2 linked regions of the Salinivibrio kushneri genome follow. The protein of the gene in region 1 binds, or shares a complex with, the protein of each later gene. Links are inferred from orthologs where the notes say so. Each region holds a gene or a part of one and is shown on either strand. Other genes may lie near its edges.

What was found. The genes of interacting proteins can lie anywhere in the genome.
Region 2: the proteins of uvrD (region 1) and uvrB are in contact, whole or in part, in a crystal structure (PDB 7EGT), measured with the Thermus thermophilus proteins. The link is inferred for Salinivibrio kushneri from one-to-one orthologs. Residues at the interface, in WP_096412145.1 of Thermus thermophilus: His654, Arg656, Phe657, Gln666, Asp668, Glu669, Lys680, Arg681, Leu682, Ser683, Lys685, Tyr686, Ala687; in WP_096411307.1 of Thermus thermophilus: Glu23, Leu25, Arg26, Asp27, Gly28, Glu29, Arg30, Phe31, Arg55, Glu326, Asp327, Phe328, Glu379, Ser382, Gln383, His398, Gly400, Arg401.

What each region holds. Positions count from the first base shown.
Region 1 is NZ_CP114588.1:2,710,434-2,718,311, forward strand. The notes cover bases 552-3,517. They hold uvrD (DNA helicase II), read right to left. Parts: upstream 3,142-3,517; coding sequence 961-3,141; downstream 552-960. Other genes in these bases: N8M53_RS12440 (LysE family translocator), read left to right, coding at 552-864; N8M53_RS12450 (DUF2282 domain-containing protein), read left to right, coding at 3,384-3,517. Outside these bases: EamA family transporter RarD, read left to right, coding at 1-226; more of N8M53_RS12440, read left to right, coding at 223-551; more of N8M53_RS12450, read left to right, coding at 3,518-3,644; N8M53_RS12455 (DUF692 domain-containing protein), read left to right, coding at 3,699-4,538; N8M53_RS12460 (DNA-binding domain-containing protein), read left to right, coding at 4,535-5,275; N8M53_RS12465 (DoxX family protein), read left to right, coding at 5,279-5,722; N8M53_RS12470 (HAD-IA family hydrolase), read right to left, coding at 5,719-6,447; tyrosine recombinase XerC, read right to left, coding at 6,449-7,420; N8M53_RS12480 (DUF484 family protein), read right to left, coding at 7,417-7,878. UniProt on the Escherichia coli protein: A helicase with DNA-dependent ATPase activity. Unwinds DNA duplexes with 3'-5' polarity. Translocates on single-stranded DNA with 3'-5' polarity. Initiates unwinding more efficiently from a nicked substrate than double-stranded DNA.
Region 2 is NZ_CP114588.1:1,883,755-1,891,569, forward strand. What follows is about bases 2,779-5,681. They hold uvrB (excinuclease ABC subunit UvrB), read right to left. Parts: upstream 5,293-5,681; coding sequence 3,265-5,292; downstream 2,779-3,264. Other genes in these bases: luxO (quorum-sensing sigma-54 dependent transcriptional regulator LuxO), read right to left, coding at 2,779-2,956. In the rest of the region: N8M53_RS08890 (LON peptidase substrate-binding domain-containing protein), read left to right, coding at 1-66; uridine diphosphate-N-acetylglucosamine-binding protein YvcK, read left to right, coding at 271-1,203; N8M53_RS08900 (Hpt domain-containing protein), read right to left, coding at 1,135-1,494; more of luxO, read right to left, coding at 1,508-2,778; electron transport complex subunit RsxA, read left to right, coding at 6,667-7,251; electron transport complex subunit RsxB, read left to right, coding at 7,248-7,815. UniProt on the Escherichia coli protein: The UvrABC repair system catalyzes the recognition and processing of DNA lesions. A damage recognition complex composed of 2 UvrA and 2 UvrB subunits scans DNA for abnormalities.

The DNA.
Region 1 (7,878 bases):
TCGCTTACCCTTAACGGTATTGGGCTTTTTCCAATATATCGGCCCTAGCTTAATGTTTTTACTTGCCGTCGGCTTGTATGACGAACCCTTTACCCCAGATAAAGCCACCACCTTTGCCTTTATTTGGGCCGCCTTGGCGATATTTAGCTTTGATGCCTATCGAGCGAAGCGCCAGCAAGAGGCCAAGATAGAGACCACGCCTTTGTCAGCAGGAAAATCAGGATGAATGAGTTCGCTATTCTCGCCACACTGGCGGGGGTGCATATGATTGCACTGCTCAGCCCCGGGCCCGACTTTGCCTTGGTGCTCCAAAATGCGACCCGTTATGGCCGTGCTACTGGTTTGGCGATTGCGCTAGGGTTATCGCTCAGTATTTTGGCGCACACAATACTGAGCATTACCGGCATCAGTCTGTTGGTGCATCAGCACCCACAACTCTTTATGTGGGTGCAGGTGGCGGGGGGCAGTGTGCTGATGTATTTAGGCCTTAGCGCGATTAAAGGCTTGCTCGCCGCCACTGCGCCGGCGCAAACCACCAATGATGCGCCTGCGGTACACGGCCAAAAACAGGCCTTTTGGAAAGGGGTACTGACCAACCTTTTCAACCCTAAAGCTTTGGTGTTTTTTATTTCGTTGATGAGTACCTTGGTGCCGGCCAGCATGTCTGCCAGTGGCAAAGCCATGGCCGTGGCGGTGGTGTTCTTACTCTCATTAGGCTGGTTTTCTTCGCTCGCCTGGCTGCTATCAGGCAGTCGCGTACAACAAGTGCTCACCAAGGTCGCCCCAGTTATCGATGGCCTGTGTGCGCTGTTGTTTTTGCTGTTAGGTGGCGCGGTCGTTTGGCAAGCCGGCGTGTTCGGCTAACGCCGCGGCTGAAAAAATGCAGGCAATCGAGTCAATACCAATACGCCCAGCCAAGGCTGGGCGTATGTGACGTTTTTTGGCGTTAAGCAGCCGAGATTAAAGCGCTTCCAGTTTGGCGTACTGAGTCACCAACCACTTAATCCCTTCCCCATTAAAGGCAACTTGCACGCGGCTTTGTCCGCCACTGCCTTCAAAGTTGATGATGGTGCCTTCACCAAACTTAGGGTGTTGAACCCGCTGACCCAAACTAAATCCGGTTTGGTTAAAGTTCTCCTGAGTCTGCGTTTTGGAAAAACGACCACCGCTTGCAGCAGGGCGTGAGACATTGGCACGCATACGCACTTCTTCCAAGCAGGCCTCGGGCAGCTCACGTATAAAGCGCGAGATCTTATGGAACATGTCTTTGCCGTAAACACGGCGCATTTCTGCGTAGGTCAGATAGAGTTTTTCCATCGCTCGCGTCATGCCGACATAGCAAAGGCGACGCTCTTCTTCTAAGCGGCCCGCTTCTTCAGCTGACATCTGACTGGGGAACATGCCCTCTTCCACCCCGACCATAAAGACTAAGGGGAATTCGAGGCCTTTGGCACTGTGCAAGGTCATCAATTGGACCGCATCATCAAACTCGTCCGCTTGGCCTTCACCGGCCTCAAGGGCGGCGTGGGCCAAGAATGCCGACAGTGGTGTCATGCCTTCCGCTTCCGCCTCTTCTGGCGGCGTGAATTGGCGCGTGGCGGTCACCAACTCTTCCAAGTTATCAACGCGTGCTTGCGCCTTTTCGCCTTTTTCTTGCTCGTACATGGCGCGCAAGCCGGAGTGACGGATCACTGCATCGGTTTGTTGATACAGTGCCATGTCACGGGTGTCATCTTCTAGCGCATTGACCAGCTCGATAAACCGGCCCAATGCATTGGCCGCGCGCCCTGCCAGCGCTTTTTCTGCCAAAATTTGCTCGGCAGTGTGCCATAAGGTTTGGCCGCGATCGCGCGCCGCGCCACGAAGCGTCTCAAGGGTGCGATCACCAATCCCTCGAGTGGGCGTGTTTACCACCCGCTCGAACGCCGCATCGTCATTGCGGTTGGCCATCAAACGTAAATACGCCAGTGCATCTTTGATTTCCTGACGTTCGAAAAAGCGCATGCCACCGTAAATACGATAAGGCAAGCCAGCTTGAATTAAGGCTTCTTCCAGCACCCGAGATTGGGCGTTGTTGCGGTATAAAATCGCGCTATCAGTGAGTGCGCCGCCTTCGTCTTGCCAAGTTTTGATTTTACCGACCACAAAACGCGCTTCATCCAGTTCATTAAAACCGGCATACACAGAGATGGGCTCACCCTCTTTGCCCTCGGTCCACAGGCTTTTGCCCATCCGGTCGGCATTGTTTTCAATTAGGGTGTTCGCCGCTTGCAAAATCGTACTGGTTGAGCGGTAGTTTTGCTCCAAACGAATGGTCTGAGGGGTGGTGAAATCGTCCAGAAAACGCTGAATATTCTCGACTTTCGCGCCACGCCAACCGTAAATGGATTGGTCGTCGTCCCCCACAATCATCACATGCGCCTGTTGGCCGGCCATCATACGCAGCCACGCATATTGGATGTTGTTGGTATCTTGGAACTCATCCACCAAAATGTGCTGGAAACGTGCTTGATAGTGTTCGCGGATCACCGCTTTATCGCGCAATAACTCTAAGGTTCGCAGCAAGATCTCGGCAAAATCCACCAAACCGGCGCGGTCACAGGCTTCTTGATAAGCCTGATAAATCCGCAGCCAAGTGCTTTCAACCGGATCATGGCGGGTATCAATGTGCTTGGGACGCAAGCCTTCGTCTTTTTTGCCATTGATGTACCAACTCGCTTGCTTGGCGGGCCAATGTTTTTCATCCAAGTTTTGCGCTTTAATTAACCGGCGTAGCAAGCGCTGCTGGTCATCTGAATCAAGAATTTGGAAGTCTTGTGGCAGGTTGGCGTCTAAATAGTGGGCACGGAGAATACGATGGCAAATGCCGTGGAAGGTGCCGCACCACATGCCAGAGGCGGTGCCTTGCATCAATTGCTCGATACGGCCGCGCATTTCCGCTGCCGCTTTGTTGGTGAAGGTTACCGCCATCACCGAGAACGGCGACGCCTCTTCCACCCGCATTAGCCAAGCCATACGATGAACCAGCACTCGGGTTTTACCACTGCCAGCACCTGCCAGCACCAAATGGTTGCCGAGCGGCGCGGCCACGGCTTCACGCTGTTTGTCGTTGAGTCCGTCAAGAAGAGTTGATACGTCCATCGCCACCTGCCATTTTACTGGGTATTTATACACTGGTTAGCGATTATACCAGCTCGCCACTAAATTGCGCGCCCGATCCCGACGCAACTTTTTTAAACAAACATTCAGCAAGTTAGCCCTCACCATGCAAAAAAACCGCTTTAGTGGTGAAAGATTGCGCAGTGTTTTCCTATCTTGGTTTATATGCCCACCACGAATCAGTGGGCTGATAACACCAATACGGAACAAGAAGAGGAAGCATGATGAAACACACTAACCTAGCGGTTGCCGCTGCTGTGACAGGATTACTGGCTGTAGGCGCGACCACACTCACTAGCGCACCGGCCCACGCGGCAGAAAAAGAAAAATGCTATGGCGTCGCCAAAGCCGGACAAAATGACTGCGCCACCAATACCAGCTCCTGCGCGGGCACCTCCACCGAAGACGGCCAAAAAGATGCGTTTGTGATGGTACCAAAAGGCTTGTGCGATCGCTTAGCCGGCGGCAGTACCTCGTCATCCTGATATGGCGCGCCCGGGCTTGTCCCGGGCTTTGTCACTTGATCACAAGGAGCGACCATGGATGAGGCAACCGTTTTGACCGGCGTGGGGCTCAGACAACCCCATCTCGCCTACTTCGACCAATATCGCCCAAAGCTTGGCTGGCTAGAAATTCACAGTGAAAACTATTTCCGCCCTCACCGTCCTGCTTTTTCAACCCTGATGCGATTACGTGAGGATTACGCCATCAGCTGTCATGGCGTGGGATTATCGCTGGGGAGCGACGAGCCGCTTGATCGGGCCCATTTAGACAAACTGTGTACACTGGTCAAACACGTCGAGCCACTGTTTGTGTCTGACCATTTAAGTTGGAGCCGGATAGACGGGCAACACTTTCACGATTTACTCCCCCTCCCTTACACCGAGCAAGCGTTGCGAGTATTTTGCGCCAATGTGCAACAGGTTCAAGATGCGCTACAGCGCCCCCTACTGATTGAGAACCCATCGAGCTATTTATGTTTTGCTCAGGGTGACTACCACGAATGGGAATTTATCGCCGAAGTGCACGCTCGCACGGGCTGCGATTTGCTGCTCGATTTAAATAACGTTCATGTCAGCGCGTTTAACCATGATTTTAGCGCCAGTACCTACCTTGACGCGATTCCCGCCCATGCGGTGAAAGAAATTCACCTTGCTGGGTTTACCGTCAAACACACCCCCGCAGGAGAAATTTGGATAGACACCCATAACCAACCGGTTAGCGAGGCGGTGTGGACGCTCTATCAACAGTGGATTGACCGCCACGGCCCTCGCCACACCCTCATTGAGTGGGATAGCGACTTGCCCGCGCCCGAGCGATTGTTAGCAGAAGCGGCCAAAGCCCGCCACCGACTGGCTCGACACAAGGAGGCGGTATGACGCTGGCAACCCTGCAGCAGGCCTTTGCTGATACATTGCGAGATGATCCACAACCGCTGCCGATAAAAGACGGTCGTGTTGCCGCTGACAAGCGATTGCAGATTTATCGCAACCATTATGTGGTCACCCTCACTGACACCTTAAAATGCGTGTATCCCAAGACCTGTGCACTATTAGGTGAGGCGTGTTTTGATGCGGTAGCGCGTCATCATGCGATGATGCATCCCCCGCAAACTGGGGTGATGGAAGACTATGGCGCACAGTTCGATGCGACCTTGCGCGCCCTACCCAATATTATCGAGCCCGTGCCGTGTTGCGCCGAGCTGGCCCGTTTTGAGTGGGCACAAGTGGTACTCACCCTCGCCCCTCCCTCTCCGGCGTTTGAAGGCAGCGCGCTCGCGTTGCTAAGCCCTGAGCAACAAACGCAAGTTTGTTTACCGCTCAACCAGCAAGCCCGTTTATTTGAAAGCGACTACGCGGTCAGTGACGTATGGCAAGCGATCGCCACCGAGCAGTTCGAAGGCTTGGTGGTCGAGAAGCCGCAATCTTTGTTATTGGTTGCTCACCAAGACAAGGTGCATTGGTACACGCTCAATACCCATCATGTCAGTGTGCTCAAAACCTGCCCCCACACACCATTAGGCGACCTGTCAGAAGTGCAACTGGCGTGTGTGTCTGAGCTCGCGGCCATGAACGCGTTTACCACCCCAACGACTGCCTGCAATGCTAAGGAGTAAGCCATGTGGCTAACCATAATCAATCACACCTTCACCCGCGCGCTTACCCCACTGCAACCGCTACTTCTTCTGGTGGGCCGCGTCTATGTGGCATGGATTTTTTTTCAATCTGGGCTAATCAAATACCAAAATTGGGACAGCACCCTATACCTGTTCGAGTATGAGTATCAGGTTCCGTTGCTGCCGTGGCAGCTGGCCGCATATTTAGGGACCACGGCGGAGCTGATTTTGCCGGTATTTGTTGCTTTGGGCCTGCTCGCGCGTCCCATGACCTTGGCGTTATTTGTGTTCAACATTGTCGCGGTCGCTTCCTACCCACTGCTATGGGAGCGTGGCTATGATGACCACATTATGTGGGGCGTGATCTTATTGGTGGTCAGTGTGTGGGGGCCGGGTTGGCTTAACCTCGATAACTGGCTAGCCCGCAAACAAAGCGGCACCGATTAGCGGTGCCACTGCTGAATAAGGGTATCGAGCTCAGATAAATCGTCGATCGCCACATCCGGTAAGGTGCGTCCTTTGCGCATCATCGGAGATTGGCGCTCTGGGCGGATCCAACAGGCTTGCATGCCCACTTGGCGCGCGCCAGCCACATCCGAACTTAAGTGATCGCCCACATGTAAAATGCGCGCCGGGGCGATGCCCAAGGCCTGCGCCGCCTTATCAAACATCTCCGGGTTCGGCTTGGCCGCACCGTGTTCACCGGCACGGAAAATATGCTGGAAAAACGGCGTCAGGCCAATCGCATCGGTGTCGACATTACCGTTAGTGATGGCCACCAATGGCAGTTTCTCGGACCAAGCTTTTAAGTAAGCCACACTTTGCGCCGGCGGAGTAAAGTCACTGCGATATCCGCAAAAGAAGGTCGTCGCCGCTTGAGCTTGTGCACGCGCCTTCTCCGCAGTTAAACCCACATGTTCACCGGCAAGCGTCAGCTGGGCAACCCGCATCGCGGTAACATCAAAGCGTTGGGCAGGGTTCTCATCACGGGCTTGGCGACGAAATCCCGCAAGGGTGGCTTTATCAAGCGCGGCGAGCGGTGGGCAGTGCTCACTCAAATAGTCGCTTAGCGCCGCCTCCGCGCGTGCGATCACCGGCCAGTTATCGTACAAGGTATCATCCAAGTCAAAACTCACCGCATCAAACGCGTTTAAGCGACGATAAAATTTCATATCACGACTCCGAGTTGTTTTTTTTGCCTGCGCTGGGTTTACGAGCCTCTGTGCTGCGGGCGCGGGGATGCGCCGCGTCATACACTTTCGCCAAGTGTTGAAAATCCAAGTGGGTATAAATTTGTGTGGTGCTTAAATCGGCATGGCCAAGCAGCTCTTGCACCGCCCGCAAATCCCCAGACGATTCCAGCATGTGAGTGGCAAAGCTGTGGCGCAGTTTGTGAGGATTAATATGGCTGTTCACCGCCTGCTTTTGTCCCCACTCCGCCATACGTTTTTGCACGCTACGGTGCGAAATTCGCTGGCCCAGTTTAGAGATAAATAGCGCTTCTTCTGGCCCTTTGAGGAGCTGGTTGCGCACTTTTAGCCAGTTCATCACCCAGGTTTTCGCCATGCCGGAAAAAGGCACGATACGCTCCTTTTCCCCTTTACCGGTGACACGCAAATCCCCTTTACGTACCGAGACATCACGCACGTTGAGATCCACCAGCTCGGCTAAACGCAACCCTGCGCCATACATCAGCTCCATCATCGCCCGATCCCGTACCGACAGCGGGTCGTCTTGATCCACCTCGAGCAGCTGATTCATTTCATCCACATCGAGGTTTTTCGGCAACTGGCGCCCTTGCTTGGGCGCGGCGACCCCTTTGGCTGGGTTGGCGGCAAGCTGTTCGGTTTTTACGAGATAGTCGAAAAAGCTGCGCAGTGCGGACAGCCGCAACGCAATACTGCCCGGTTTGAGGCCATCGCGTTTGGCTTGGCTCGAAATTTGTCGCACCCAGTCGGCATCTACATCTTGCCAATAAGCGATGCCCCGCGCGCTCAGAAAGTCGACAATCTTATCTAACTGGCGCTGATAATTACGTTGCGTATGGGCACTGAGGCCCCGTTCGCTGAGTTGATATTGATAAAAGCGATCAAGAGGGACCGTCAGTGAACGGGGAGCCGCTTGGTCAGACGTTACCGCTGTCACTGACGCTCACCCTTGTTCGTCCACTGGCTACATAAGATGGCCAAGTGTGCCGCCAGCTGTTCGATAAAAAGGGTGTCCATTTCTGGCTGAAAGTGCCCGCCATCTGCGCTCGCAAAGCTCAACAGTCCCCACTCTTTGCCTTCCCCTTTAATCGGTATCAGCGCAAAAGAGCCTAGCTCCGGTGGCGTTGCCATCACCGCTTCCGCATCCACACGGCGCAAGCGTCCGAGATAACAACGACGTCCGGCAAAATGATGACTCTTTAATTGATCCACCGCCTGACGTGAGATGCTCTGCAGCCCGTCGATAGGCGCATACACCCGTAAGCTGACGCTCAGTTGCAGTTGCTCGCTAAGCGTCGTCAATGCTTTTTGCACCGCCTGCGGCGTATTAGCACGCAGCAGCGCCTGATGCGCCTCGGCAAAGGCACGAAACAGGGCATCGTTTTTTGCCCCTAG
Region 2 (7,815 bases), 820 kb from region 1 along the record:
ATGGCAAACAGCTCCTGTGTCGCCACACGGGATTACCTGTTGAGTATGATGCAAGATCCACACTAAACCGTTTTTATTGCTGCCTTGCTATTTGCCCTGTTTATTCATCTGCTTGATTGGGCGAGGTAACGCGACGCGTTACCTCTTTTTTTCTTCACCTTTTTATCCCACTTCCCTGATTTGCTCACACTTTACGGCTCCAACAAATACCTTGTCGCTCACGCATCAGGTAAACTAGGCGGCATTGATTTTTTCTCAGGAAACTAAGCGATGACCCAAAACGTTTCAGATCAGCATTCACAACGTATCGTAGCGATTGGTGGCGGACATGGTCTGGGGCGCGTCTTATCGGCATTGGGAGCCTATGGCGAGCAGGTAACAGGCATTGTCACCACAACCGACAACGGTGGGTCAACTGGCCGTATCCGTGCCTGCCAAGGTGGAATAGCTTGGGGCGACATTCGTAACTGCCTCAACCAATTAATCACCGAGCCCTCGGTCGGCTCCATGCTGTTTGAATATCGCTTTAAAGGGAAAGGTGAGTTGAACGGGCATAATTTGGGCAACCTGATCCTTACCGCACTGGATAACCTCTCAGTCCGTCCGCTTGAAGCTATCCAACTTATTCGCGATCTGTTAGATATCCGTCCCAATTTGCTACCGATGTCTGAGCATCCTGCTGAGCTTGCCGCGTTAACGCCAGAGGGTGAGACAGTGTCGGGAGAAACACATATTGATGAGCTAAGCGCTCCCCCGACACGTCTCTTTTTGTCCCCAACCGTCCCCGCGACCCGCGAGGCCATTGAGGCTATCGAGCAGGCTGACTTGATTTTGCTCGGCCCTGGCAGTTTTTTAACCAGCGTGATGCCGCCACTACTGGTTCCCGAACTCGGCCGTGCGTTAAAACATACGCAGGCCAAACTGGCGTTTATTAGAAACCTTGGCAAGGAAATCGGGCCGGCGGGTGACATGTCATTAGCCACTATGCTTGCTTGGTGTGAGCGCGCGATGGGTGGCCAAACCATCGATATGGTCATTGGTGAGCAACATGCATCGCAGCTCGCTACACGTTACCAACAAAAAGAGGCCAGTTTGGCCTCCTCAAATCATCATTGGCGTCATGACAGGGATAAACTACGTCAAGCTGTTGATGAAATTTTGCTCGACGGCCATTTCTCGGTAGGTAGAAGCCGTCCCTCGTAACATCTCGGTCAGCTCATCAAGGTGATGTGTCATCCAATCTTGTTGGCCTTGTTTCACCCGTGATTCACACTCACGCGCCATCTCGGCCAGATCATCCGCACCAAAACTGGCTGCACTGCTTTTTATCGCATGGCTGATCTCACGAACTTGCTCTATCGACGGAGAACCAGACAATTGAGAATGGTATTGGGATAGCTCGTCGCTAAATACAGTGAGCAAAACCGTCACCGTATCCTCGCCTACTTCTGATTTCAGTCGACGTAATGTTTCAGTATTTACTGTGGTGGCCATACATCCATTCCTATCATTCATGCGCCGCAGATTTTTGCCAAGCTTGTAGTTTTCGATACAAGGTTGAAGGGCTAACTTCAAGCAACCCCGCTGCTTGCGGGATATTGCCATTACACACGTCGATCGCGACTTCAATAGCACGTTTTTCCGTTTTCCATAATGGTTCTATATCGGCTTTCATCACCACTGGTGATGATGGCTTGACCGGCTCGAGAGTGGCTGACCCGCTGTTCACCGCTTCCGATCGCGTGTTATCTCCTGTAGATGCAATTTCAGCACCAGAACCGCGAGCGACTGGCGATGGTAGCATCTCTTTGCTGACTTCTTCACCGTTATGCAACACCACAATGTTACGGATCACATTTTGCAGCTGCCGAACATTACCGGGCCAGTCGTAGCGAAGTAGCTGAGTAGTCACTTCATCACTAAAACGACAAAAATCTTTGCCTTCTTCCGCGGAAAATAGCGCGAGCAAGGCATTGGCAATGGCGATCACATCGTCTCCACGCTCTCTTAAAGGGGGCAACTCGAGTGGTATGACATGCAATCGGTAGTAGAGATCTTCCCGAAATTTCCCTTGTTGTACTTGGAGCCAAGGGTCGCGATTGGTAGCACAGACAAATCGGACATCCACCGACTTAACTTGCGAGGAGCCGACCTTTTGAAAACTCCCCGTTTGAATGAAACGTAGCAGTTTGGATTGCAAATCCATATCCATTTCGCAAATTTCATCCAAAAACAGGGTGCCGCCATTGGCCATCTCAGCTGCACCTTCACGCTCAGACGCAGCGCCAGTAAAGGCCCCTTTCACATGGCCAAATAACTCGCTTTCAATCAGGTCTTTAGGAATCGCTGCGCAATTAAGTGCAATAATCGGCTTGTTACTTCGTGTACTAGCAGCATGAATAGCTTCTGCGCACACCTCTTTACCGGTTCCGCTTTCACCTGTAATAAATACCGTGGCTTTACTGGGCGCAGCCGATTCGATCACACGGTATACCGCCTGCATCGGCAGACTACGACCAATAAACCCGTGATATTCACTTTCCTGTTTGGTCGCCTTCCCCGGATGACTCGGTTTGGGCTTGAGCGACTTATTGACCGTGACACGTAACTGGTCAGCTTCACAAGGCTTGATTAAAAAGTCATTAGCACCATGGCGCATGGCATCAACAGCGGCATCAATGGAGCCATGAGCAGTCATGATAATCACAGGTAAGTTGGGCGCGACCGCTCGCACTTTGGCAAGCACATCGATGCCCGACATATCCGGCAGGCGTAAATCTAAGATCATCAGTGCTAACTGATCGCCTTCTTGCTCGAAAAAAGCCATCGCATCCTGCCCTGTCCCTACAATGGTGACATCCACATCTAAGGGGTTAAGGTAGGATTTATATAACGCCGCAACCGACGCAGTGTCTTCCACCATCAATATTCGTTTACTGGGTGATAGAGCTGGCATGTATCCTCCAAGAATCGCATCGCGGCGTGTAGCGTTAACTCACTCAGTTGCACGAGCGTATGCGAAATGCGTTGCATTATGCAATTTTGCAACCATTGTAGCTGGGCTGGTCCGTTAAAACCACACGTTTTGTCGATGTAATCACTATCTTTTATTTTTGGCACGCCAAATGCATCTATTCCAGTGACCCTCAGGGGTCACCTAGCCAACTGACGTTGTTTGTGAGTTTTCACTCACTGAAACACTGTAGCCAACCTGTCATTTAGGTTGGCTTTTTTTTTACCTTAAAGCGGTGATTTTTCACCCCATTAACTGTTAACAATAAATTGCTCACGCAGTGCTTGTAACTGATCGCGCAATTGTGCCGCGGTTTCAAACTCAAGGTTCTGGGCCGCCTCAAACATCTGACTTTCTAGTTTTTTGATTTCAGCATCAATTTGTTGTGGTGACTTCAACGCATAGTCCGCATCAGGCTCAGCAACGGCACGCAACGACTTGGCTGCTGGTTTTGCGGTTTTACCCCGTTTACCCGTGCCTATCTCCATCACGTCCATCACTTTCTTGTTCAATTTCTGTGGCGTGATGCCATGCGCCTCATTATGTGCAATTTGCTTCGCCCGGCGTCGCTCCGTTTCATCAATGGCGCGTTTCATCGACTTGGTGATCGAATCGCCATACAAAATCGCTTTACCGTGAAGGTTACGCGCTGCACGGCCAATGGTTTGAATCAATGAACGTTCAGAGCGCAAAAAGCCCTCTTTATCCGCATCCAAAATCGCAACCAAAGACACCTCCGGCATATCTAACCCTTCACGAAGTAAGTTAATCCCGACTAAGACATCAAACTCACCAAGACGGAGATCCCGAATAATTTCCATGCGTTCCACCGTATCAATATCGGAGTGAAGGTAACGCACTCGCACATCATGCTCTTGCATGTATTCGGTTAAGTCTTCGGCCATGCGCTTGGTCAAGGTCGTCACCAGCACGCGTTCGTCTCGCTCTCGACGCGCGCGCACTTCGGAGAGTAAATCATCAACTTGGGTCGCAACGGGACGCACTTCTATCTCCGGGTCGATAAGACCCGTCGGACGCACCACTTGATCAATGATATCCGACCCTGATTTCTCAGCCTCATAATTACCCGGTGTGGCAGAAACATACACGGTTTGTGGCGCGAGTGCTTCAAACTCATCAAATTTTAGCGGCCGGTTATCCAACGCTGAAGGCAACCGAAACCCGTAGTCCACCAAGGTCTCTTTACGCGAGCGATCGCCTTTGTACATGGCACCAATTTGCGACACAGTGACGTGTGACTCATCGATGATCAACAACCCATCAGCGGGTAAATAGTCAAACAAGGTTGGTGGTGGTTCGCCTTCTGCTCGACCACTCAAATAACGCGAGTAGTTTTCGATACCCGAGCAATAGCCCAACTCATTCATCATCTCAATATCAAACTGCGTTCGCTGTGTGATGCGCTGCTCTTCCAGCAGTTTGTTATGCTCCAGCAGTGTTTTTTTACGTGCCGATAGCTCCATTTTTATCTGCTCGACCGCTTCGAGAATACGCTCTCGTGGGGTGACATAGTGCGTTTTAGGATAGATGGTGCAACGGGGCATGTCTTTGACACTCACCTGCCCCGTTAAGGGATCAAACACGCTAATGGTTTCCACCTCGTCGTCAAACAGCTCCACCCGTATGGCATCTTTGTCCGATTCGGCCGGAAAGATATCGATGACTTCACCGCGAACGCGAAACGTTCCGCGCTCAAAGGCCATATCATTGCGGGTGTACTGTAATTCAGCGAGACGTTGCAAAATGGTACGCTGGTCGAGCAAGTCACCACGACGGATGTGAAGCATCATTTTTAAATATGAATCGGGGTCGCCCAAGCCATATATGGCAGAGACAGAGGCCACAATCACCACATCACGGCGTTCCATCAACGCCTTGGTCGCCGACAAGCGCATCTGCTCGACATGATCATTTATCGATGCATCTTTTTCTATGAAGGTATCCGTCGACGGAACATACGCCTCTGGTTGATAATAATCGTAGTAAGAAACGAAATACTCTACCGCGTTGTCAGGAAAAAACTCGCGCATTTCCCCATAGAGCTGAGCAGCCAAGGTTTTATTAGGTGCCAATATCATCGTCGGGCGATCGAGCTCAGCAATGACATTAGCCATTGTGAACGTTTTCCCCGACCCTGTTACCCCCAGCAACGTTTGATGGGCAAGGCCGGCCTCTAACCCTTCACACAGACGATGGATGGCCTCAGGCTGATCGCCTGATGGCTTAAAAGCAGAATGCAGCGTAAATGTTTTACTCATGAAACTATCCTGTTTGGGGCTGACCACGATGTCCAGCATGGGGCGCTAAAGCGAAACATCTATTGTCCTGACTCGCCCTACGGAGTCAACGATTGCGGTTAACTACTGACAAACCACCAATTGCGATCTTTTTCGTCTTGAGTGCTTGATCTCATGAGGGTGTCTAGGTAACCTATCGTTCCTCTTTTGGCATGCAGTCAATGCATCCAGCCTCTCTAAGCGAAGACAAAGCGCTAAGTAACTATAGTGCTATAAAGATAAAGCCTCTGAATCATGCGTTTTCGCGCACATTTCTACTGAACATTTTCCCTTATGACTGTTTTATCCCCGATACTCAAGGGTTGAACAAATAGCGACCTGTGCATAATCCACGATCGATTTTTTTTCAAACTTATTGCGTTAAAAAAAGCACACCCACTAAAAATCAACACCTTACAGCTATCTCCCTACCTACCATGGCTGCATCAAGCTTGTATAAAATCAGTCATATAGTTAGTTGATCAAGATCCACACACATGGTTATCCACAGAATCTGTGGGTAACCGCTGAGAGCCCTTTCAGAATCGGCTGTGTAAAAAGTCAAGACAAAACTAGCCTCTATGCTCAATCAATCGCCACTATGATGTTTTTATCATCGTCGCTGGCTAGCTTTTCAGCAGTCGATTGAAAAGACAGATTTTATTGCTTCTCATGAGTTGACACCTTTCGAGGTGCTCGCTAACATTCGCCCCGTTCTCAAGGCAATTCCCCCTTAGTTCAGTTGGTAGAACGGCGGACTGTTAATCCGTATGTCGCAGGTTCGAATCCCGCAGGGGGAGCCACTATCTTGAGATAAGATAGACATCGCAAAAGTGAGCACCCGTTCTGCTACGCAGAATATGTCGCAGGACTAGGCGTCCCCGTCTAATCCCGCAGGGGGAGCCACTATCTTGAGACACCACAGAGCACAATAGCAATACAATTCCCCCATAGTTCAGTTGGTAGAACGGCGGACTGTTAATCCGTATGTCACTGGTTCGAGTCCAGTTGGGGGAGCCAAATTTATGTCCGATGGCAAATTTAGTTCTTCAGACTAATCGTTCTGCAATGCGGAATATGTCACTGGGCTGGGCGCCCCCGTTGAGTCCAGTTGGGGGAGCCAAATTTATGTCTCTCTTCTCCTTGACCTGTCCCACGCTTTTCATTACCTCATTACACACTCTTACCGTGATCGCACACGCTACGCTGCCACTACCCTTAGAATGAGGTACGTGAGTAAAGCGTCACTAACAGCTTACAGCGAACCAAGCAAAAACCCTGCTTGATGGCGGTTGTTATAGCCGCCTCAAAGGTCGATAATAGGCAGATCACAAAAACATTAAATGATTAAACAGCATGGCTGAGTATTTGTTGCTACTGGTGGGCACGGTATTGGTCAATAACTTCGTACTGGTGGAGTTTTTGGGCCTGTGTCCATTCATGGGCGTATCAAAAAAACTGGAAACAGCAATTGGGATGGGGCTTGCCACAACCTTCGTGTTGACCTTGGCATCAGTGAGCTCGTATCTGGTTGAAACCTATATTCTTATCCCACTTGATCTCGGATACCTCCGCACACTGAGCTTTATCTTGGTGATTGCCGTGGTGGTGCAGTTCACGGAAATGGTGGTGCATAAAACCAGTCCAACACTGCACCGACTACTGGGCGTATTCTTACCTTTGATTACCTCAAACTGTGCGGTACTTGGGGTGGCCTTGCTCAATGTGAAACAACAGCACAGCTTTATCGAATCGATTATTTACGGTTTTGGGGCGGCCTGTGGTTTCTCGCTGGTGCTGGTTTTATTCGCTGCAATGCGCGAGCGCATTGCAGCCGCTGACGTACCCGCGCCTTTCAAAGGCGCGTCAGTGGCAATGATTACCGCTGGATTAATGTCGCTCGCCTTTATGGGCTTTACAGGACTGGTGACTTTATCATGAGTGGAATAGTGATAGCGGTGGTCGTGCTTGCCGCGCTTGCCGCCATATTCGGTGCAATCCTAGGTTTTGCCTCGATTCGCTTCAAAGTGGAGGCGGATCCTATTGTCGATCAAATTGATGCCATTCTGCCGCAAACGCAATGTGGCCAGTGCGGTTACCCTGGCTGTCGCCCCTATGCCGAAGCCATTGCCAATGGCGATGAGATTAACAAATGTCCGCCAGGTGGCCAGCAAACCATTGAAAATCTGGCAGATCTCATGGGCGTAGAAGCCACCGAACTTGCTCATGATGAGGAAAAAAGCATTAAGACAGTCGCCTTCATCCACGAGGAAGATTGTATTGGCTGTACCAAATGCATCCAAGCCTGTCCGGTCGATGCGATTGTGGGTAGCACCAAAGCCATGCATACCGTGATCGAACAAGATTGTACCGGGTGTGATTTATGTGTCGCCCCCTGCCCGACCGACTGTATTGAAATGATCCCCGTTCAAGACACGCCTGAGACTTGGAAATGGCAACTTGAACAAATTCCCGTTGTAGATGTAACCGAGCGTCAGGGAGCAC